Regions from separate parts of the Sinobaca sp. H24 genome, predicted to be linked through region 2. Evidence: riboswitches for the same ligand, from Rfam matches in the RefSeq annotation. Region 2 holds a riboswitch; each other region holds the start of a gene.
What was found. A riboswitch is a leader RNA that binds a small molecule or an ion and turns the genes downstream of it on or off. The one in region 2 is predicted to bind cyclic di-GMP.
Positions count from the first base shown of each region.

Region 1: it holds a riboswitch for cyclic di-GMP, as region 2 does, so the genes downstream of both, sinI (DNA-binding anti-repressor SinI) here and MMY81_RS07430 (anti-repressor SinI family protein) in region 2, are expected to answer to the same signal.
Region 3: it holds a riboswitch for cyclic di-GMP, as region 2 does, so the genes downstream of both, MMY81_RS17720 (anti-repressor SinI family protein) here and MMY81_RS07430 (anti-repressor SinI family protein) in region 2, are expected to answer to the same signal.

Region 1 covers NZ_JALBWT010000014.1:49,537-57,010, forward strand. Annotated here, with positions in the region: partial or broken gene MMY81_RS17880 (MDR family MFS transporter) at 1-1,422, shown strand, start outside; gene MMY81_RS17885 (DNA-3-methyladenine glycosylase) at 1,447-2,109, opposite strand; gene MMY81_RS17890 (helix-turn-helix domain-containing protein) at 2,207-2,563, shown strand; gene sinI (DNA-binding anti-repressor SinI) at 2,697-2,807, opposite strand; cyclic di-GMP riboswitch class I at 2,844-2,928, opposite strand; partial or broken gene MMY81_RS17900 (class I SAM-dependent rRNA methyltransferase) at 3,184-4,377, opposite strand; gene MMY81_RS17905 (AbrB family transcriptional regulator) at 4,383-5,423, opposite strand; gene MMY81_RS17910 (MFS transporter) at 5,471-6,895, opposite strand; gene MMY81_RS17915 (hypothetical protein) at 7,043-7,474, shown strand, end outside.
Region 2 covers NZ_JALBWT010000004.1:29,987-37,460, reverse strand. Annotated here, with positions in the region: gene MMY81_RS07445 (aldo/keto reductase) at 1-531, shown strand, start outside; gene MMY81_RS07440 (VOC family protein) at 621-1,043, shown strand; gene MMY81_RS07435 (hypothetical protein) at 1,117-1,500, opposite strand; cyclic di-GMP riboswitch class I at 1,711-1,796, shown strand; gene MMY81_RS07430 (anti-repressor SinI family protein) at 1,824-1,988, shown strand; gene MMY81_RS07425 (sensor domain-containing diguanylate cyclase) at 1,992-2,885, opposite strand; gene MMY81_RS07420 (hypothetical protein) at 3,379-3,540, shown strand; gene MMY81_RS07415 (hypothetical protein) at 3,583-3,957, opposite strand; gene MMY81_RS07410 (hypothetical protein) at 3,954-4,208, opposite strand; gene MMY81_RS07405 (hypothetical protein) at 4,409-4,831, shown strand; gene MMY81_RS07400 (hypothetical protein) at 4,949-5,200, opposite strand; gene MMY81_RS07395 (hypothetical protein) at 5,238-5,531, opposite strand; gene MMY81_RS07390 (hypothetical protein) at 5,597-5,803, opposite strand; gene MMY81_RS07385 (hypothetical protein) at 6,076-6,279, opposite strand; gene MMY81_RS07380 (hypothetical protein) at 6,418-6,690, opposite strand; gene MMY81_RS07375 (helix-turn-helix domain-containing protein) at 7,381-7,474, shown strand, end outside.
Region 3 covers NZ_JALBWT010000014.1:19,889-27,362, reverse strand. Annotated here, with positions in the region: gene MMY81_RS17730 (hypothetical protein) at 1-274, shown strand, start outside; gene MMY81_RS17725 (diacylglycerol/lipid kinase family protein) at 381-1,289, shown strand; cyclic di-GMP riboswitch class I at 1,374-1,460, shown strand; gene MMY81_RS17720 (anti-repressor SinI family protein) at 1,490-1,612, shown strand; gene MMY81_RS17715 (helix-turn-helix domain-containing protein) at 1,784-2,107, shown strand; gene MMY81_RS17710 (hypothetical protein) at 2,279-2,527, shown strand; gene brnQ (branched-chain amino acid transport system II carrier protein) at 2,570-3,880, opposite strand; gene MMY81_RS17700 (hypothetical protein) at 4,001-4,408, shown strand; gene MMY81_RS17695 (SE1832 family protein) at 4,490-4,654, opposite strand; partial or broken gene MMY81_RS17690 (ABC transporter ATP-binding protein) at 4,856-5,694, shown strand; gene MMY81_RS17685 (hypothetical protein) at 5,699-6,493, shown strand; gene MMY81_RS17680 (iron ABC transporter permease) at 6,524-7,474, opposite strand, start outside.

The DNA.
Region 1 (7,474 bases), on a different contig from region 2:
CGGAAAAGAAATTAACACACGAATTATTGTTTCTATTCTCATTACAGGGGCTTTTATCGCCGTGCTGAATCAGACACTGCTGGCTACCGCTATTCCAACCATTATGGGAGATTTAAATATTAATGCTTCCCAGGCCCAGTGGCTTACTACTGTATTTCTGCTCGTCAACGGTATTATGATTCCTATTACAGCTTTTTTAATTGAAACATTCACGACACGCCGCCTTTTTATGGCTGCTATGGGGCTTTTTGCTATTGGTACTCTCATTGCCGCTGTGTCCCCGACTTTCAGCATCCTAATCGTCGGCCGTATTGTGCAGGCAATGGGAGCGGGAATTATGATGCCGCTGATGCAGACCGTCTTTCTGCTTATCTTTCCTATAGATAAACGCGGGGCTGCTATGGGGCTTGTTGGTATGGTGATTTCTTTTGCCCCGGCGATCGGTCCTACTTTATCAGGCTTAATTGTCGATAACTATTCATGGCGCCTGCTTTTTATATTATTTTCCCTATTGCTATTATCAATTTAATTGTTGCCTACTTTAAAATGACCGATGTAACCACGCTGAAGCATCCGAAAATGGACAGCCTTTCCATTATTTTATCCACCTTCGGTTTCGGCGGTCTTCTTTATGGATTCAGCACCGCAGGCTCAAGCGGGTGGGGGGCACCGGTTGTTACCATAACCTTAGCTGTGGGAGTTGTTTCACTCGTAGCATTTATAACACGCCAGCTTAAGCTCCCAACCCCTATTCTTGAATTCAGAGTATTTAAGAACCCAATATTTACTTTAACGACCGTTATTACAATGATCGTTTTTACAGCTATGATTGGTGCTGCTACGATACTTCCGCTGTACATTCAGGATGCCAGAGGTTTCACTGCCCTGCAGTCCGGTCTTATTCTCATGCCGGGCGCTATAGTAATGGGGATCTGTTCTCCTATTACCGGCCGGATTTTTGATAAGGTCGGCGCCAGATGGCTTGGGCTTATCGGTATGGCATCTCTTGTCATAGGAACTATTCCATTTATCTATTTTGACGATATGACTTCTTTAACGACTATTGCCGCCCTCCACGCATTGCGTATGCTTGGGATGGCTATGGTCATGATGCCGATGACGACCGCCGGCCTTAATCAGCTGTCAGAGGATTTAATTCCCCATGGTACGGCCATGACAAATACGATGCGGCAGGTGGCAGGATCCATTGGTACCGCTGTTCTTATTACTATTATGAGCAGCGTTGCGGCAGGCTCTGCCTCTGCTCCTTCCACTGCGCTGATTGAAGGCGTCAATATTGCTTTTCTTGTTACCGCCGTAATTTCTCTATTGGGCCTTATATTGTCCTTTTTCATTAAAGGAAATAAGCGATCAAAAGAAGCTTTTCATCCAGTATCTGAAAAAGAAAATTCCCCCTTATAAAGGAGAACAAAAGCCAGGCCTCCCTTATGGAGTGCCTGGCTTTTTTCTGCTTTTTGAGACATATGGACTACTTGAATCCCAAAAACGCCATGGATAGTCTACCGCTTCTCCACTGTTGTCGATGCCAACACGCGGACCTGCTTGAATATGTTCCGGCCTTCTGCCCTCCAGCAGATAGACTGATGTATCATCGCAGCAGTGCCGGCCATAATCATCCATCGAGATTCCCAGCGCTTTGGTCAATTTCCCCGGTCCATTCGTCCATTCCAATTCCCGGCGTCCGCTTCTCCGGCTCTCCATTAAATCTTTCCCTGCTAACGGCTCAACGGCTCTAATTAATATGGCTTCCGGGCTGTTTTCAGGAGCGGATACAATATTAAATAAGCAGTGGGTATGCATGGAGTACGTATACACGTGACCCGGAGAGGCAAACATAATTTCTGTTCGTTTCGTACGCCTCGCCTTGTAGCTGTGGGCAGCACGGTCTTCTGGTCCTATGTAAGCTTCCGTTTCTACAATTCTACCTGCCGTTTTCCCCTCTGGTGTTTCTTTTACGAGCGTCTGTCCAAGCAGAGCTCTCGATAATTCCAAAGTCGGCAGATGAAAAAATTCTTTATTAAGACGTTTCAAGAGATCTTCTCCTCCATATCCGGGATAAAATAACCGAAAATAGTTACTTCGACTCATGATTAGAACAATATAAAGAACTATAATGTTCTATATAACGTATATCGCTTCAGCATTTATTAGACATTCATTTTCTTATAGGGAGGGTAAACCGTACATGATTGGTGAAAACATACGAAGGTACCGAAAACAAAAAAGAATGACGTTGTCTGATTTAGCCTCAACAACCGGTATCTCCAAATCATATTTAAGCTACATTGAACGAGGAATTAAACACAACCCCTCTATTGATGTGCTTGAAAAGATTACAGAAGCGCTTGAAATTAATATTTCCAGCATTATCACAGATTCCCCTGCACCGGCTTCCAAGGATGGGGTCATTGACGAAGAATGGCAGGCCTTAATCCACGAAGCGATACAGGCAGGTATCAGCAAAAAACAGTTTCGTGATTTTCAAAAATTTATCCGCTATGAGAAGTGGACCTCTTTCGAAAAAGATAAGAATACCAACTAGTTTTTCCAGACTATACAAAAAGCATGTTAAAACAATAATCTTGTTTTAACATGCTTTTTACGTGTAGTAAACGGTTAAAAAGATAATAACACCCTTTTCGTCAAAGTATACTACTTCGCTGCATGGTATTTGACTAATGCTTTACTGTATGAAAAAATTCCAGGATCTCTTCTTTTGTCATACCCGCCGCTTTCGCTTCGCGGATTAACACCATCCAGTCGTAATCCAATTCTTTTGTTTCCAATATTTCCAACCTCCCAAGCCTTTATAGGATCTCTCCCCAGGCAGTTCAGCCATCTTAGCATAAGCGCCTTAGACCTGTAACTTTGCGTAATCATTTTTCAATGAATTTGCCTTTATCTGAAGGTTGATTTTAATATCTTATCACCAACATGCTGTCGGGTAAATCAATCTGTTTTGAAAACCTATATTTTCTTATGCATCTTGTTTTATACCCTATCTTTTAAAGAGGAAAACGCAAAACTGGTTTCTTTTTAAAATAACCTCGTATCCCCTTTAAAAGGAGTCCGAGGTTATTCTTATATCTTTTTCCCTTATTTAAAACACGTTTTGGGCCGGCCCCTGGCTGCAGGCCTTCCTTTCTTCTATCACCTGATTCGTTATTTCGTTATTTCTATAAAGACGACTTTTAAATAATCTCCCTCTTTATAAGAAGCGGTGTACGGATGATCTTCAGGAAGACGGACCCGTTCTGTGACGTTCTGGGTCACTCCAGCCTTCGTGCACGCTTTATCAATCTGCTTTTGGAAAGCTTTCATTCCAAAGCCTCCAAAGTTCGTTGAAGCAACAATCGTTCCTCCGTCTTTAACAATGGATATAGCATCAACTAGCAGAGAAGTATAATCTTTTGCTGCAGAAAACGTGCGTTTCTTGGTTCTTGCAAAGCTTGGCGGATCAAGCACAATAACGTCAAATGTAATGTTTTTTTTTAGCATAATCAAAATAGGCAAATACATCCATCACCCGTATTTCCTGATTTTCGCTTATAATATCGTTCAGCTCAAAATTTTCACGAACACGTGACTTACTTCTGTTTGCTACATCTACGTCCACTGTTTTATCAGCACCGCCATGATGAGCGGCTGCAGAAAAAGCACCAGTATAGGAAAAAGTGTTTAACACAGTCTTTCCAGCTGCATACTCATCGCGCAGCGCTTTCTTGCTTCACGTTGATCGAGAAATATACCGACCATCGCCCCATCATTTAAGTACACAGCAAAAGTCATACCATTTTCTTTAATATGGAGCGGAGCCGGAGCTTCTTTTCCTTTCACAAAATCATCGCCTTCTATATACTGGCCCTGCTGCTGAAAACGTCTTTTCTCATATAAGCCTTCATAAGCGGTCACGGCTTCAAGCGCGCGGATGATCAGGGAGCGGAAGGCATAAATTCCTGCGCTGTACCACTGCAGTAAATAATAGCCGTTAAAATAATCAATCGTTAATCCGCCGATGCCGTCTCCTTCACCATTAAAAACTCGAAAAGCAGTAGTGGATTCATCTTCAAAAAAAGCTTTACGTCTCTGCAGAGCAGCGCTTAGCTTCCCTGTAAAAAACTGCTGGTTAATTGCTTCTTCTTTTTTCTGCGTAAGAATCCAGCCGATTCCTTTGTTCTGCAGTCCGTAGTATGCTTTGGCAATAAATTCGCCCTGAGGGGTCATTAAATCAAAAATAGTTCCTTCTTCTGAAAGCTTTTCCCGTTTATTTACCATGTCTTCATGGATTAACGGATATCCTTTTTGAAACGTCTCAACGGCTTGCTTTGAAGCAGAAATTTTCATTATTTCAGTCATATATCTCATCCTTCATTTTTTAATATCATTCGATCCATCCATTTAATAAGAAATGGAAGCAGTAAAAATAACACAATCACACGAATAATGTGAAGCGTTGACACGAGCGTCGGTTCCAGCTGCAGGGCAAAGGCAGTAGATGACATTTCCGCTGCGCCGGCCGGAACTGTGCTCAGCAGGCTTGTTATGTACGGAAGCGGAGTCATCATCGTAAATAGACCGGCTAATAGAAGACTGAGCAGCAAAAAACACTGCAAAATGCCAAGGCTTGGCAGACCGATACTTTTTACCCGAACCAGCGTCTCCCTGTCAAAGCGGATGCCTACCATAGCCCCGATCAGCGCCTGGCCGATACCAGCTGCATAGTCCGGTGAAGCAAGACCGGGCACTACCCATTCCCCGACAACAAATCCGATGGCCAGCGCATAAAGAAGAGCTCCACCGGGAATTTTAACATACTTATTTAATACAATAACGATTCCTACAATGAATAGTAAAATCGGAAAACCAATAAACGGATTCCAGACGATTGAATCTGCGGGCGTACCGCCGGCTGGAGCCGCTGGATAAAACAGCACGGCAGATAATGGAATAAGAAACACAAAAAAAGTAATCCGCGCTGTATGAAAGGCTGCCACAATACGGTCGTCCGCTCCGTATTCCCGGCTGACGCTGATTACTTCCGACGCTCCGCCCGGCACACAGCAGAAAAAAGCTGTCTTTACATCCAGGTCCGTCCATTTATACATCAGCATTCCAAATACAAGTCCCATTAGCAGCGTGATTGATAATGTAATAGTCAAAGGCAGGATGTAGGCTGGAATAACTGCGAAAAGTTCTGTATCCATCAGAAAACCAATATTGGCTCCTACAAGCGCCAGCGCTGCTTGAAACGGCCAGCCTTCAAACGTGAAACGTTTAATAAAAATACCAGTAAAAATCCCTGCCAGCAGGGCTCCAAACAGCCAGCCGGCAGGCACACCCGCAGCAGAAAAAAGGCCGCCCGACATGACGGCTGCTGTGATGAATAAGCCTTTCTGCCACATAATGACGGCTCCTTCACTACTCATTTTAATCAACTTTTGTTAGTATATCATGATTTTTCGACCTGCCCTGTCTGTTTCGAAGAAGTAGTGGCAGCTTCGCGGAAGGAACGGGAGGAAAAGTAAAATACAGCTCCATTAATAACGGCCATCAGGGCCATTCCTATAAAGATATTACTGTAAATGCCAGCATTCCCGGGAGAAAAATGAAGCGGATTATACGCCTCTGCTCCGGCAAATTGATTCAAAAGCGCACCTATCACCGCGCCTCCGAATGCACCGGCCATGAAATTAAACAAATTATACACACCCATGCCGACACCGGTCTCCTCTTCCGGAAGAACAGAAGATATTAAATTAGCTGTAGCAGTCTGCAAAAAGGGAAAAGCAACATAGCTGGCTATGAGGGCTATGCTTATAACCCATGGGGAAGCCCCGGCCGTAATAGACAGCGAGGTGAAGCCAACCATCGTTAAACCAAGAGCCAGAAACACCATCGGCCAGCTGCCGAATTGGTCCGTCCATAATCCCGCAATCCTGCCCATCAGAGCCGCCGTTATCGCCCCTGGGAAAAGCACGAGACCGATCGCGGTTGTACTGAGATTATTCACATCATCCAAAAGCAGCGGCATCATAAACATCATGCTGAACATTGTCATAATACCAAAGAAACTTGTGATTAAAGTAGTGCGGTACGCATGATTCAAAAACAGACCGGGCTTGATAAATGGATTACTCACGTGAAAAATCCACCAAATAAAAACAGATAAGAAGACGATGCTGATTCCAAGATACAGCCAGCCGACCGTTGTAATAAATAAAATAAAGAAACCTACTCCGACCGCCATAAAAAAAGCGCCAGGAAAGTCCACTTTACCGGTTTTTGGCTCTTCCACCGGCAGCCATTTATGAAAAAACGGGATGGTGATGACAACAAATATAGATACTAGAAATAAATAGTTCCAGGCGAACGCACCGGCAATCAACCCACCGGCAATAGGACCTATACCGGAGGCAAAAGCCATCGTTGAAGATACGATGCCAAGCACCTTGCCCTGTTCCTCTTTAAAAAAGCGGGAAGGCGCGATAAATACAAGCGCCGGCACTGTCGCAGCACCTGCCGCCTGTATCATTCTGGCTGCCACTACCATAAGGAAATGCGTAGAGAAAAAACCAATCACAGAGCCAACGGCAAACAAAATCAGCCCGACTGTCAGCAGCCGCTTAAATGGATATAAATCGGCAAGCTTTCCATAGATAAGCGCCCCTACCGCATAAATGATAATATACCCTGTCACTACCCAGCTTACCTCGGAAGGGGACAAAGAAAATGCCTGGGCTATATCAGGCACGGCAATCATAAACATAGTGGAGTTCATAACCGAAAACATAAGAACCGCACATAATAAAACAATTATTCTTCTTTTTACAGACCTGCTTAGTGGTACATCACTTTCTATATATGAATCCGGCACGAGCAGCGCCCTCCTTTAATTCTTCTTTACACCATTAGCAGTGTATCATATATTTCACTTTTCGAAATAAATTCAGTCCTCGTATTCTCCATAATAACGGTGGGATATATGATATACTATAATGATGAAAAAAAGATCGGAGGATTTATGCTTACTTTTGATGAAAAAATAAAAATTGCAGAAGAATTTATAGAACTTGAAAAAAAAGAAGTATCCATGGGCCGCGTTAACTTTCACTATGAAGAAAGTGCCTATGACAAGAAAAATGTCGTCTATCACCTTCACCCAAACGGCAACGGATTTGTTTATGCTGAACTGGTCAAGACGTTAAGACAGAGAGACGAACGCGGCATGGTAAACATCCGGGAGTATACAGCGGATGACTTTAGAAATCTCGTTAAAGAAGCGATTGCTTCTCTTCAGGCGGATGACTCTACGGAAGAAGAGTTTGAAATTGAAGAATGGGAAAATATAGAGGATCAGCTGCTCGTTCTCATGCCGGAAGAGGATGGCTGGAATGTTTACGCCGGGCTCAAGCTCGATGGTACGTTCAATACGTATGGTGAAGCTATCGACTAT
Region 2 (7,474 bases):
GCGAAGGCACTTGGAATTTCAGCCAAAGAACAGCTCAGCCGCTTTGAGCTGATCCAGCCTATGTATAATCTGGCTAAACGCCAGGCTGAGGTTGAAATTCTTCCATTTGCGATTTCCGAGCAGGTCGGGGTTATTTCCTACAGCCCTCTCGGCGGCGGACTGCTTACCGGTAAATACGGCACAACCGACAGGCCGGTCCAGGGGCGGCTGGTGGAACAGAAGATGTACACCGATCGTTATGCAGATACGATTAATTTTGACATTGCGGCACGGTTTTCTTCCTACGCAGCGGAGCATGGCCTCCACCCTGCTTCCTTAGCTGTAGCCTGGGCTAAGTCCCACCCGGGCGTTACTGCTCCTATTATCGGGGCCCGCAGTCCTGAACAGCTTGAGCATTCGCTGCGCTCCCTGGAGATTCCGATGACGTCTGAGTGGCGTGATGAGATCTCTGCCTTATCTCCGGCTCCCCCTTCAGCCACTGACCGATCAGAGGAGCTCATTGTAGCCAATCCACACAATTTCTCCCTGTAGCTTTCTATACAGGGATTTTTTATTTAAAGGAAAATGTCAGTCTATGGAGAATACTGCCAGTACTATATTAATAAACAGGAGGGAATTTTATGTCGATCAAAGCCATAAATCCGTACCTGACGTTTAACGGCAGCGGACAGGAAGCCATCGCTTTTTATGAAAAAGCTTTAGGCGCTGAGGTGATAGACAGTATGTCATATGGAGAGATGAAAGGCATGGATATACCTGAAGGGGCTGAAAGTCTTATTTTGCATGCCTATTTAAAAATCGGAGGCATGGATATCATGCTGTCTGATTCGCTGCCGGGAAATGAAGAAACGTCCGGCAGTCTCGTATCCATTGCGTTGTTTTTCGAGGACACGTCTTCCGCAGAGCAGGCCTTTCATGCACTGGAGCCCGGCGGAGAAATACTTATGCCTTTGCAGGGAACCTTCTTCAGTCCGGCATACGGCCAGGTAAAAGATTCGTTCGGGGTTCTCTGGCACGTGTCCGCTGCCGGGGAGAATAAATAACAAAAGCTGAAGCCGGAGAATATGCTCCAGCTTCAGCCTCTATCGTAGTGATTCCTTTTCCGGATGGTCTTGGTTACTCTTTTACCAGCTTTTCTTTATTTTTCTGAAACAACTGGACCGCTAAAAACAGCAGAGAAGTAAGCAGAAGAAGCGTCAGCCAGTTTCCGTCATCATAGCTGTTTGTCACAATCAGGTAGGCAAACACAAAGCAGTACATGATCGTAGCATAAATCATTTTAGAGCCGGCCTGTCCTTTGGTCTTTTTATTGTACCGCGTACCGCCGATCGCCTTTTCTTCTTTCTTATATGTAAAATACCAGTATAAAAAGGTAATGCCGCTTGTACCAAGGCTCAGCCCCCAGCTTACGTCGCTTTCTTTTACAACAAAGGTAAAAGGGACGGCAATAACAAATACAAGAGCCGCGTAAATCACAGCGAATTTCAATCGATCTTCCATAACGTCCTCCTTGTCACCTGTTTCTTCTCTTTCTATTATAAGCATATTGTTCTGTTAGAACAATGGTTCCTTTCTGCCGGGAGATAGTTCATCCAATCAGCTGCCAGGCCGTATAATGCTAAAGAACTGGAATGTTAATTTTTAAAATTTTTTATATTTTAACCTCTTCTTTCTGAACTTTTCATAGTATAATAAAGAAAATTACCAACCTTCAGAAAAAGGCTACGCTGTTGAAAAGCAGTTTCGCAAAGTTACAGGTCTAAGGCATATTATGCTAAGACGGCTGGACCGCCTGGGGAATACTCCTAAAGGTGTGAGGGTTGATGACAAAACAGAACGAAAAGAAGCTGGACCACGAATGGATAGCATTGATTCTCGAGGCTAAAAAAACTGGACTTACCGTTGAACAGGTCAGGGATTTTCTACACTACGCGGACGATACAAAAAGAAGCCGTAAACGTACGGCTTCTTATTTGTATGCTAAATAATATTTACCTGGTTTTTCCCGCGGTCTTTTGCGCCATAAAGGGCCTGGTCTGTTTCTTTAGAATGGATTCCATCGAATCTTTGTGGGAAAAATGGGATCCGCCTATCGAAATATTAAGAGTAATCGGGTATGGATTTCTTTCATTATTATTCTGCTGCTGCACAACGTTGAGTATTTTAGACGCTACTTTATTTAAGCCGGCCTTATTTGTTCCCGGCAGCAGAACAGCAAATTCATCGCCGCCGACTCTGGCCAGTATATCCGTTTCCCTCGTAGATTCCCCGATCAGCATAGCAAGCTGTTTAAGCACGATATCTCCTATCTGATGACCGTAGAGATCGTTAACGGCTTTAAAGTTATCCACATCAATAGCCAGCAGCGATAAGCAGGCTCCGCTTCGTTGAAGCATAGCGATTTCCTGCCTCAGCCGGGTTTCGAAATATCTGCGATTGTATAATCCGGTCAATGAGTCGGTTTCTGCCTGATGTTTAAGCTGCATTTCCAGCAGTTTCTGCTTCGTAACGTCAACGTGACGGATCACGACGCCCTCGCTGCCGGTTCCATTTATGACAAGCGGCGTAGCCTGCATGACATTCCACCGTTTTTCCGTCGGCGTATGACAGGAATACTCATACGTGAAATACTTTTCTCTACCTGACAGCACGGAAAGCAGCCCCTCATGAACATAGGTATTGGCTTCCACAGCATGCATGTAGTTGACCCCAACACCCTGAATATCAAAAAGACGGCTGCTGTTGGTGGACTCACGAATCCACTCATCATTTACGAAAAGTATCATTCCGGCACGATCGATTACACATATTTGATCTCCAAGGGAGTTCAAAATAGATTTACTCATCTCTGCCTGGTCGATCATGTCCTTATTATCCATTTTCATGGTAAGCATCCTCTCCAGAATAAACTGCCCGGACAACGTTCAATGAATGTATATACCATTAGTTTAGTCTAAGTATATAAGAAATCTCTTTTTATTTCATTAAAAAATCCAATAATTCCCACATCTATTCACTATATTTTATTTTTACTCAGCTGCTTTTCACTCTATTCCCTTGATTTGGATATTTATAACACTATCTTTTAACAATTTGCTACTGTAAATGTGATAGTTCTTTGTTAACTTATTCTCTCTTAAAAGACATAAATTGACTAAAGGAAAACTCCAGGTTATAAAAACGAGGATTATTTGCAGCTGTATATTTTGTGAAAACAATGTGGTTTGTGAAATTTTATTTACGTCTTTTCATGCTTTTAAAAAAAGAGACACGTTTCAGAAAATGGAAAATGGTGAATGATAGTAAAAGAAGTACCCGGCGATGCTTATTTATATGCAGTAATGTATAAAACAATTATTTGATCAGGGGGGACCTACCATGGCAAAGGCAGTAGACGATATTAAAAATGATGAAGTAACACTGACGCTTGATTACGATGAAGTAGCCGTTCTTCTCGGCATGCTCAATACGCTCCGCGGCGATAAAAAACGGAACGTGCAGCCCTTTATAGATGAATTGTCTAATCCGGAAGAAAAGTAATCAACTGGATCAGGCACGCAGCCCCTGACTTCCATCGCGGAGTCAGGGTTTTTTATACCTTCTTTTATGCCTTGTATATAATAAGAGAACAACGAGGAGAGGCACGGTCGTTACGCCTGTTAAAAACCAATTCGGTTCGCCTGCCTGCAGCACAGCTGCCAGCCCCAGAAGAAAAAATACTGTGGTGACTACAAGCAGAAGGTGCAGCACTCTTCGGTTGAACGTTCTCCTTTCCTGCTTTGTGCCTGATGCTAAATGTAAGTCGGGTGTTACAAAAAATCCGCACACGGCTCCCGTTATGCTCATGTTTAGAACCAGCATCCAATCAATAGCCCCGCTAACGACAAAACCAATCAGAAATCCAACTGCAGCAAAGATGACCATATACACAACAGCTGGTTTGATCCGTCTTTTCATTCGGGTGCCGCCAGTTTATTCAATTCTACGTAAATATCTTCCTTTTCACATTCTCCATACAAAAACGAGGCCGTCGTGCTCATGACATCGTAAAAGGCCCGATGTCCTTCTTTTGTGTTATCCAACCCTACTTCTTTCATAACCGTAAGTTCTATTTCATTAAATTCCTGTTCTTCCATAGCTTCGCTGATATACTGTTTCATCGAGACAATATAATGATTTACCATTTCCTCGGGGATGGGGCTTTTCATCTGTATCAATCCTTTTTTAGTATGGTGAAGCAAATATAACATGTTCGACAGGTGTTGTGAAAACACCTCCGGGGATGGCATATAATCTCCTGCGACCTTCAGCCCGGCGTCCTTATTACTAATTTTCTGTAAGCGCTATCCGTCATTTAACGAATAATGATATAATTTCCAAAAATATGTTTATGCAAAGGGGAGTTCTCATGAGCAACAGCCTGATTGACCGCGCCGAACTGGCCAACTATTTATATAAAGATTTATTTGATAAAATTCATGCAAGCACCAATAGACGGCTTTACTACCCTTCCCCATCCGACCCTACTATTCTTACGGGACTCTCCCTTCAGTTTAACGACAAAAAGGAACTCAACGACTTCTGCAGCCGTCTTCAACATCATTACCGTGCCTGCGATTCCCCACAGTTAAAACCGCTGCTCGTTTATGATATCGACCGGGACCTTGCCCTGGCTGTAAAAGAAGCCGGTTTTTCCATATTTAACGGACATGAGGTTACTCCCATCCCTAAATCAACTTTTATTGCTATAAACGCTGCCCAGCATACTGCAGAAACGGACGGCAGCCATCGTCTGGATTTAACACTAAAATTATATCCAAAAGGTGCCTGATGAGGGCTGGGCTATTTTTACAGGAGGACACCCTTACAATATTAAAATGAAATCAACGAACGAAAAAGCCGGGGTCTTCTCCAATGAGAAGAAGCACCGGCTTTTTTTAACTATTTTTTAATTATCCTGCTTCGCCATATTTCTAATCTGCAGATCATCCTTAACCATAAGTGCCCGTTCTTTTTCTCCTGATGGTCCATCCGTTTCTACAGCCATACCCTGATCCCGGATATACTCCATAAAGCTGTTCAGCTCTACCGTGGACAGACCTTCAATTTCTCCCCGGTCCAATAATTCATTCCACTCGTTAATGTTTTCGTCAAGGCATTTTTTGACAAAGAAATCGATCACTTCCTGATTAAATTCCATGATTAGCCTCCTCTGATTTTAATGCTTTTGCTCTTTACTATTTTATTAAACTGGTCAGCTGTCTGTGCAGTTCGGCATCAAATTCGACTACATATTCCGTGATGCCCGCGGTTTTTGTTTCCGCGCCTATCCCATTTGTATCATCTATACAGATAACTCTATAGTCCTTTTCTTTCGATAACTCTTTTGCTTTTTTTGCATCTGCATCCTCTATTATTAAATGAGAATAGGAACCATCGATTAAGTCAAACAAAGGCTTCGCCTCGGTTCCTTCGTGAATATCTTCTGAGAGCCGTTCTCCCTGTTCATATACTTTAATGCTGACTGACATACTATTCCTCCTAAGGTATTTTAATAAGCTATACCCTATTTCAAACAAGATAAATAGTACTCTTCTTATTTTGTATCTTCGTGAAACGTTACGTTAATAACCTCGTCCGGGCTGAAGGCAGCAGATTCCTCAGCACTGCCGATAATCTGGTACGTTCCGCCATGCTTCATTAATTGACTTCTCAACTCTTCCTGGTCTGACTCACTTGTTTTTCCGTCCGGCAGCACAATATCTTTATAGCTTCCGTCCAACAGTACGACTCGTCCATACATGGTTGCGACCCTCCTCTAATGATACGGCTGCTTACCCTATTCCCGAAAAAAGAAAGAAGAACCTATTATTGGATTATTATTTTACATTTTATTAAATATAAACTGTCCTAAAAGTCCATTAAGCAGACAAAACTCTTATATGACGATGTGATAAAAAGATATAAATAGAACGAAAAACACCTCGGATTCCAGTTGATAGGAATCCGAGGTGTTTTAATGGATCTCTTTTTTCTCATTAAATTTCACAAAAGTAGATTTTAGGACAACACCTATTATTTCAGATACTTGTCTATCGATACATGTACTTCGCTTTTACGCTTATTATAATCTTCTTCGGTCATTATTCCTTCTTTGATCATAATATCTTTTAGTACTTCTACACTTTTAGCAGCATCTATTAATGCCTCGCGATTGTGCTGGGTAATAGCCTCTACCTCTTTAGAGCGCTTTTCGGATTCCTTTGATTGTTCCTTCATGAGATCCCCCTAAATTTGTGGCTTACCACCATTCTGAAACCCAATAGGAGAAAAAGCGAATAATTTGTTTATCAACCCCGGCTCTTTAAAATAGGCACTTTCCAGACGATATTGTTAAAAACCTCTGCATGCGCAGACTTATTCCTTGTTATAGGTGTAGTCTTCTCCATACACTCTGGACCAATAGCTTGCCTTTACTACCCCTGTATAGATAGTCTGCAGCCCAAGAAGTATGACAATCACCATTATAAACCTCATATGCAATATGTTAACAGAAGTAACTGCATTCTTTAGTACATCATACACAAGCGATCCAAATCCAAACAGTAAATAACCGCCAACCGCTGTCATAAACAAATACCCGGCACTTACTAAAAAAATGAAGAAGACGTTCAGTCGATTCTTTTTCACCGCATTCACCATCATTTATCAATATGTCTGTGCACGGTTTCAACTGCTTATATGTATTTCTTTCCCTGTACACAGCAATCACATCATACAACTTTCAGTGAATTCCTGCAATCTCAGTGAAAAACTATAATCTGAATATCGTTCTCATGGCAGGGATCATATACGCCTCCTCCAGCTATACTTGCTGATAGCTCCCTGTTATATTGATTTCTCTGAATAAACCCGGCTGTCGGCCTGTCTACATCCACTCACTAGCCACCATCATGCTATACACTTCCGATTTATCTTCTTTGTTCTGGGGGAATCTGTGGAAACATATGTGTTCGTAAGATGCGGGAGAGTCTTTTGTTTTCTCTGTATTTCTCAATAAACTGGTCTATTAACAGCATGTAGTTACCTCTTTATTTTTTAGCATTACTTACTGTGACATCTCTTTCATCTCTTTCATCTCTTTCATCTCTTTCACCCCTTTCAATCATAGAGTAGGTGTTTTCTTGAAACCCCTATTTTATGTGCTATTTCTGCTTGGGTCATGTTTTTATTCTATCTCGTTTCAAGAAGCTATAACCTCATTATCAGTACCTCCTTGACATGATATGCGTATTTACAATAGATTTTTAGAAATAATTACACTTTTCGTGTAAAAACTATAATTACACATAATGTGTATATATAATAGAAGTTAATAAAATGATGGGAGAGCTTATAATGTTAAATGTTAGATTAGCTGCTCTTAGAAAAGAAACTAAGGTAAATCAAACAGAAATGGCTAAACGTCTTGGAA
Region 3 (7,474 bases), on a different contig from region 2:
AATCAAGAGTCTCGCTGAACAATTGGAAGAAAAGCGGGAGACCACAGCAGAAGGATTGTTTATCATAAGCGGAATAGAAGCGGGGCCGGACGGACATGTAGCTGCCTGCGCAGTAACATCGGAATATAATGCATGGCAGATGAAAAGGGCAGCATCTTTTCTGCAGAAACTCTATCCCAATAAGGATTGGAGATTGTACATGCTGGACAGTAAACGCATGGAGTATTCCATGAGCGAATACCGTCATAAGGTTTTACCATATAAAAAGAAATAACGAACCCCTGCCGAATTTCCGGCGGGGGTTTTAAAAAGCTTTTGATAGGAGAAAATAGGGTATAGAATAGGGGGTAAAGAAGTTACAGAATGAAGGAATGGTAAATGTGTATAAAAAGATGTGGTTATTGATAAACGGAGCTTCAGGAAATAATGAAATCCAGAAAAACCTGGATGCAACGATCGGTACGCTCGCTATGCAGACAAAAGAGCTTACTATTACTTTCACGCAGGAGAAAGGACATACAGAGCAGCTCTGCCGTGAACAGGGCCATGAGTTTGATATCATTATGATCATGGGAGGGGATGGAACGGTACACGAGGCTATTAACGGCTTGTCCGGGCTTGACAACCCACCAGTTACCGGTATCCTTCCAACGGGCACCTGTAATGATTTTTCGAGATCCTTACTGATCCCGCAGAACTTAAAAAAAGCAGCCGCAGTAGTGGAGCAAAATCATATACAGTATGTCGACATCGGAAAAATGAACGATCGTTACTTTTCTAACTTCTATGGGATCGGCCTGATTGCAGAAACATCTGAAAATATAGATGATCAGCTGAAAGGAATGCTCGGTAAAGTAAGCTATTTTATCAGCGCACTCCAAACGTTCAATAATGCTTCACCATTTACATTTACATTGAAAGCAGATGGAAAAGAATACAAGGATGATGCGGTAATGATCCTCCTCGCAAATGGGAATTTTATTGGGACGAACCGTCTTCCGGGCGATCAAATCTCTTTGGATGACGGACTTATAGATGTATATATTATAAAAGAAAGCGGAGCACCGCTTTTAAAAGAGTTTTTTAATTCCAAAAATCCTTTTATGTATGACTTGGAACAAAGCTCTATTGAATACATTCAAGCCTCCGAAGTAGAGCTGGAAACAGAAAAAGTAATGAAAGCCGATACAGATGGAGAAGTGTACGAAGAAACGCCGGTTCATATAAAGATTCTCCCCAAAAAAATCCCTTTTTTATTTGGGGAAGTACAGCAGGATACTAATAATTAAAGAAAATTCTGATAATTATTCTTTTAGGCATTTTTTACCTTTTTTATGAAAAATGTAGTAAACTAAAAACACTAACAAGCAACCTTCAGAAAAAGGCAAAGCTGCTGAAAGGCAGTCTCGCAAAGTTACAGGTCTAAGGCTTATTGCAGCTAAGACGGCTGAACTGCCTGGGGAAATTTCCTAAAGGCGGGTGAGGGTTGATGGAACTAGTAATTCCAAAAGTACAAAAGATTGATCAAGATTGGTTACAATTAATGGTTGAGGCTAAAGAAGCTGGTTTAACCCCTAGTGAGGTTAAAGAATTCTTAAGACAAACCAAATAATGAAGAAAAATAAGTCATTTCGTATGGCTTATTTTTTTATTTTATGTAAATATAAGTATAGGCATAAATATGCAGATTTTAAAAAATGTCGTTCACTATAACATACTTCAATTCGTTATATGTTATAATTACAGCAAATTACAAACTACAGTATACAAAGGAGTTCAAGCGATGATTGGTGAAAGGGTGAAAATGCTTCGAAAAGAACAGGGTTTATCGTTGACAGAGCTGGCAAATCAGGCCGGAGTCGCGAAATCATATCTTAGTGCACTGGAAAGAGATATTCAAACAAATCCATCGATCCAGTTTTTAGAGAAAATTGCTAAGGTGTTAAACATATCGGTTGATCTTTTAATTAAAGAACAATCAGAGATTAACGAAGAAGAGCTCGATAATGAGTGGTTGGAAATAGTAGAGGAAGCCATGAATTCAGGCGTTTCCAAAGATCAGTTCAAGGAGTTTCTTGAATTCAACAAGTGGAGAATTAAAAATTAGAGAAGGATCGTATCATTCGATCCTTTTTTATTTTGATTATTTTCTATATAAAGAACAAATATTGTTCGTTAAAATGCATTTTATTTCATTTAAGTGTTTTCAAATCCGTTTTTTCGTTATATAATGTATTTAATTCTTTAAAAAGAACATTATAGAACGGAGGATGACGATTTGGTGAGGCTTAGGGGCGGTGTGTACTATACGAATATTATGAACAGACATATTAAGCTTGTTTACTTAACCAATAATAAATGTTCTCTTTATGTAAATGGCTACTTTCTCGGATATTGTGCGTTCGATGTGGCAAAACAGAAAATAAAAGAGATGGAAGATCGTTTGAATAATGTCACCCTAATGTACACAGGAGACAATATTTTTCAAAGCGGCAAAGATTCCACTATGGTTTACGTAAGAATATAAAAAAGCGAGGAGCTGGAAATAATCCAGCAGCCCCGCTTTTTTTTAATAAGAGATTGATTTTGATCTAAAACAATGACCAATCACAAACCCGATGAGAGCTGGCAGTATCCAGCCCAGGTTCAGCTCAAAGAATGGGAGAAGGGAATACAGGCCAACACCTTCGATAGGCACAAGCCCTGCTTCTTTCAATCCGTCATAGGCGCTTACAACAATAGTTCCGGCAATGGCTCCAATATAATGGGACCGATGCAGTGTTATTTTCTCATTTAGTAAGGCCATTAGGATTAACACAATCGCAAGCGGATAGATGGCAACAAGCAGCGGAACCGATAAGGAAATAATAGTGTTCAGTCCCAGATTGCCTACAAGAAGGCTGAGTACGGTCAAAAGCAGAGCGAGCACTGAATAAGGCAGAAAGGACAGATAGCGGTGAAAATATTGACTGCATGCGGTTACCAAGCCGATGCAGGTAGTTAGACAGGCTAGTGTAACGATTAAACCAAGAAGAATAGTACCTGTAAAACCGAAAGACTCTCCTGCAGAATAAGTAAGAATTTCACTGCCATTCTCCATAAGCATGCGGGGACCGCTGTGCACGCCGAGCCATCCAATCGCAATATATACAGCGGCAAGACCAATACCTGCAATAATGCCGGCGGAAGCAGCGGAGCGCCGTACCTCGCGGCGGTCCAATGCACCTTTTTCTTTCAGCGTATTTACAACAATCAAGCCGAAGGCTAAAGCTGCGATAGTATCCATTGTTAAGTATCCTTCGACAAAGCCTCTTCCGATTGCCTGGGAAGCATATTCATTGGACGGAGGCCCTCCTCCGCCCATAAAGCCGGTAACATAAGCTCCGGCAACAAGCAGTATAATAGAAAGAAGCAGAGCGGGTGTAATAACATATCCTATTGTCGTAACAAGCTTATTAGGATTGAGGCTGAGCAGAAACACGAGACCAAAAAATAATAGGGAAAACAAAAATAATGCCATGTTTGAACCGTTTTCCGGCAGAAGAGGTACGATCCCCATTTCATAAGAAACGTTTGCTGCTCTTGGAATGCCAAAAAATGGACCGATTGAGGCGTATAAAATAATCATAAAAAGTAAAGCGAAGGGTTTGTTTACTCTTTCAGCAATGCCTTGAAAGCTCTGCCCTGAAAGAGAAACCGCAATTATTCCTAAAACAGGAAGTCCCACACCGGTAATAACAAAACCAATTATGGCAGGAAGATAGGAAGTTCCAGCTTCCTGACCTAAAAATGGCGGGAATATTAAGTTGCCTGCTCCAAAAAACAAGGCAAAAAGCATTAAACCTATAAAAAAGTTATCTTTCCATGTTAATTTGTTCATGATTGTCTCCCTTAAAATAAAATAAACCTTCATTATCCTAACGCTGGATAAGTAAATTGTAAAGATATTTATGTGAACTGTTAAAATAGAGAAAAGCTATTGATGCAGAGGAGGGGAAGTATGCTTGTGACAATAGAAGACGAATTGATTTACATTTACCTGCAGCATAAAGCCACCAGTGCTTCACCGCTGGGAGCTTACCCTGATGTAAGTGGATATATGCTGTATGATAAAAACGGTAACTGGCTTGGATACAGGGTAATGCGCACTATTTACAATAATAAAAATTATGTTATTTCCATTCCAAAAGTGAAGAAAGTTGAATACCCGCTATTCGCGGCGAGCATTGAAGACGCCGATGAATTTATTGAGATTAAATTCGATGCCGATAGGGAAACTGCAGAAATGCTGCAACAGGAATGTCTGCTCGATATAAACGAAAAGGGGCTGTTTGGTATCGAATTAGTCAGACATCCTGATATTCCAGCAGGGGAAACAGAATATGTGAAATATTTTGTAGAAGAATAGAAACGATTTCTTTCTTTTATAAAAAATATCTCAAAGCGTTTATCGCTTTGAGATATTTTTATAAAGGAGAAAACAAATGATTTATTTTTTTCTTATCTCTGCAATCTGCTCTTCAAGTTCAGTAAGCTGATTAACTGCAGCATCGGGGCTTCTGCCTACAGATTCGAGCTTTTCCAAATCTCCCTGTACTCTTACATATTCACTTTTCAGCCACGCCAGCTGCTCTTCTTTTGCTTTATTATCCATTTGATGCCAGCTCCTTTTTCTCTGATTAATTCCAATGTAGCATATTCAATAGAAGAGAGGAAAACAAAAAATACAGAAAAGTCTTTTTGTTCGTGTTGATATTTTTAAAAAAAAGATTTATACTTTAAATGAAAATGATTATCAATGTTAGTAATGAAAAGATTATATAAATGTATGAAAAGCATGAAAGGGGTTTCCAGTGTGTCAAACTTAACCACACAGCAGATAGCAGTTTCGTATCAGGAAAATAACATTATAAAGGAAATGACAGTAGAGATACCAGAAGGTCAGGTCACCTCTATTATCGGTCCAAATGGCTGCGGAAAATCCACCTTACTAAAAGCTATGTCCAGAACATTGAAACCCAACAGCGGAGCCGTTTATTTAAACGGCCGCAATATACATGATATGAAAACAAAAGAAGTAGCAAAAGAAATGGCTATTCTTACGCAATCACCGGAGACGCCGCAGACGCTTACAGTCCAGCAGCTTGTAGCTTTCGGACGTTATCCTCATCGTAAAAGAGTCGGCGGGCTGACTCCGGCAGACAAAGAAGCGATTGATAAAGCAATCTTTGACACAGGTATGGCAGAATTTCAGGATCGTACGCTGGATGCTCTTTCCGGGGGTCAGCGCCAGCGTGCCTGGATCGCGATGGCACTTGCCCAGGAGACCGATCTGCTTCTGCTTGATGAGCCGACAACGTATCTTGACATGGCGCATCAATTAGAAGTACTGGAACTTCTGCAAAAGCTGAACAGAGAAGAAAACCGTACGATGTTATGGTTCTTCACGACCTGAATCAGGCTGCCAGGTTCTCTGATCATTTAATTGCTATTAAAAATGGGGAAATTCAGCATTACGGTTCGTCACACGAAGTAGTCTGCCAGAAAGTCCTGCGCAGAGTATTTGGAATTGACGCGTATGTAGTCCAAGATCCAAGGACAGGAAAACCTCTTTGTATGACATACGACCTTGTAACCAATGATACGCTCGATGCTCCTCCGAATGAAGCCGAACTAAGATTAGCACAGGTGTAAGCTTATGCAGGCAATTATCCGGCATAATGCTACTCAACTACGAAGCGTTTTTTCTGTTATCCATGAAGAACCGAAGCAGTGGGAGTGCCGGTTCTCTTTAAAAGAATGGGCAGCAGAAGAAACCGACTCCTGCAGGCAGTTTTTAGAGCAGTATGGAACGTATATTGAAGCACCAAGCTTTGATATGAGTGCCGCTTTCTGGGCAAATCGGTTCAGCCGCTTTATCGCATTTGGTCACTGGGCGATTGTGCACGGCTTTGATATGAATAATATTTCCAGCAGATGCACGGTTTATTTAGTGCCGGGCGAATACGCTGAGCCGGTGTATCAATTCCTGATTGATCAGGAAACGCTGGAAAACAGTGAGGCTGACTCCTCAAATACAAAACAGGCTCTGGCCCAGTATTATGCAGAACATGTCACCCCTCTGTTTCTAAAGTTTTCGGAAACAGCAGATGTACGTATAAAAGAGCTCTGGGGTCAGGTGTATCATGCCGTACCTTACTTTCTTCACCTTGCAAAAGTGACGGAAAACCCGGAAATTGAACAGGCACTAAGAAAAAGCTGGCAGGATGTCCTGGATTTTGAAGAAGGATATATTTTTGGACGGGCCAAGCCGCCATTTGCCTTTCGATGTATGGAAATACCCAATCCGGCGGGAGAAGAGAAAATTTATACAAAGCCGACGTGCTGTCTGGCTTTCAAAGGCAGCAACTCGTACTGTTACCGCTGCCCGAGAATGAAAAAAGAAGAACGAAACGCCAGATATAATAAGTTAACGAAAAGACAGGAAGCGTGAATACGCTGTCCTGTCTTTTTTATTAATAGATTATTTTTTAGTGCGGCTCATTAACCATAAGAAAAAAGGAGCACCGATAATAGCGGCCACAAGCCCGGATGGGATTTCTTTTGGAGCAATGATTATTCTTCCCGCAGCGTCTGCACCGACTAGCAGAGCAGCCCCGAGCAACAAGGCTACAGGGAAAATACGCCGGTAGTCTTCCCCTACAAGCAGCCGTGCCAGATGAGGAGCAACAAGACCGATAAATCCGATGGTTCCTACTGCAGCTACTGCCATAGCAGCAGAAAAAGTAGCTAAAATGATAGAAAACCAGCGGACGGCTGTTAGTGGAACGCCGAGGCCAATTGCATTGTTATCTCCCAGCGCAAGAATATTCAGTGACCCTAAAAGGAAAAAGCACGTCGGTATGATAATAATAAGAGGCCAGGTAAGAAACATCTGCAGCTCATTAAATCCACTCGCATAGGTGCTGCCGGAAAGCCAGGTAAGGGCGGAGGCAGCATTCAAATTAGAACGAACGATTAAAATCTGGGTAATCGCTCCTCCAGCTGCTGAAATGGCAATGCCCATTAAAGCAAGCACGGCAGGATGAAATTGTGTTTTCCAGGAAAAGAACAATACAATGGCCACGGTTAGAAAAGCGCCGATAATGGCACCCGCCGGCAGCCAGGCTGCGGAAAGGGAGGAAAAAAAGAACAATACACTCAAAGCCCCGACGCCTGCTCCTGCCGTGACACCGATCACAGAAGGATCTGCCAGCGGGTTGCGCAGTATTCCCTGGAATAAAAGGCCGCTTGCTGCCAAAAGCATGCCGGCAGCGCAGGCTGCAAGCATTCTGCCAAGCCGCAGGTCAAAGATAATGAACCTTTGTCCGGATGCTTCATCCGTAAACAGGGCCTGCCATGTTTGTCCCCATTCAAAACCTGTGCTGCCTCCAGCCATTCCTATGAAAAATACAGTAATTAATAAAAATGCTGA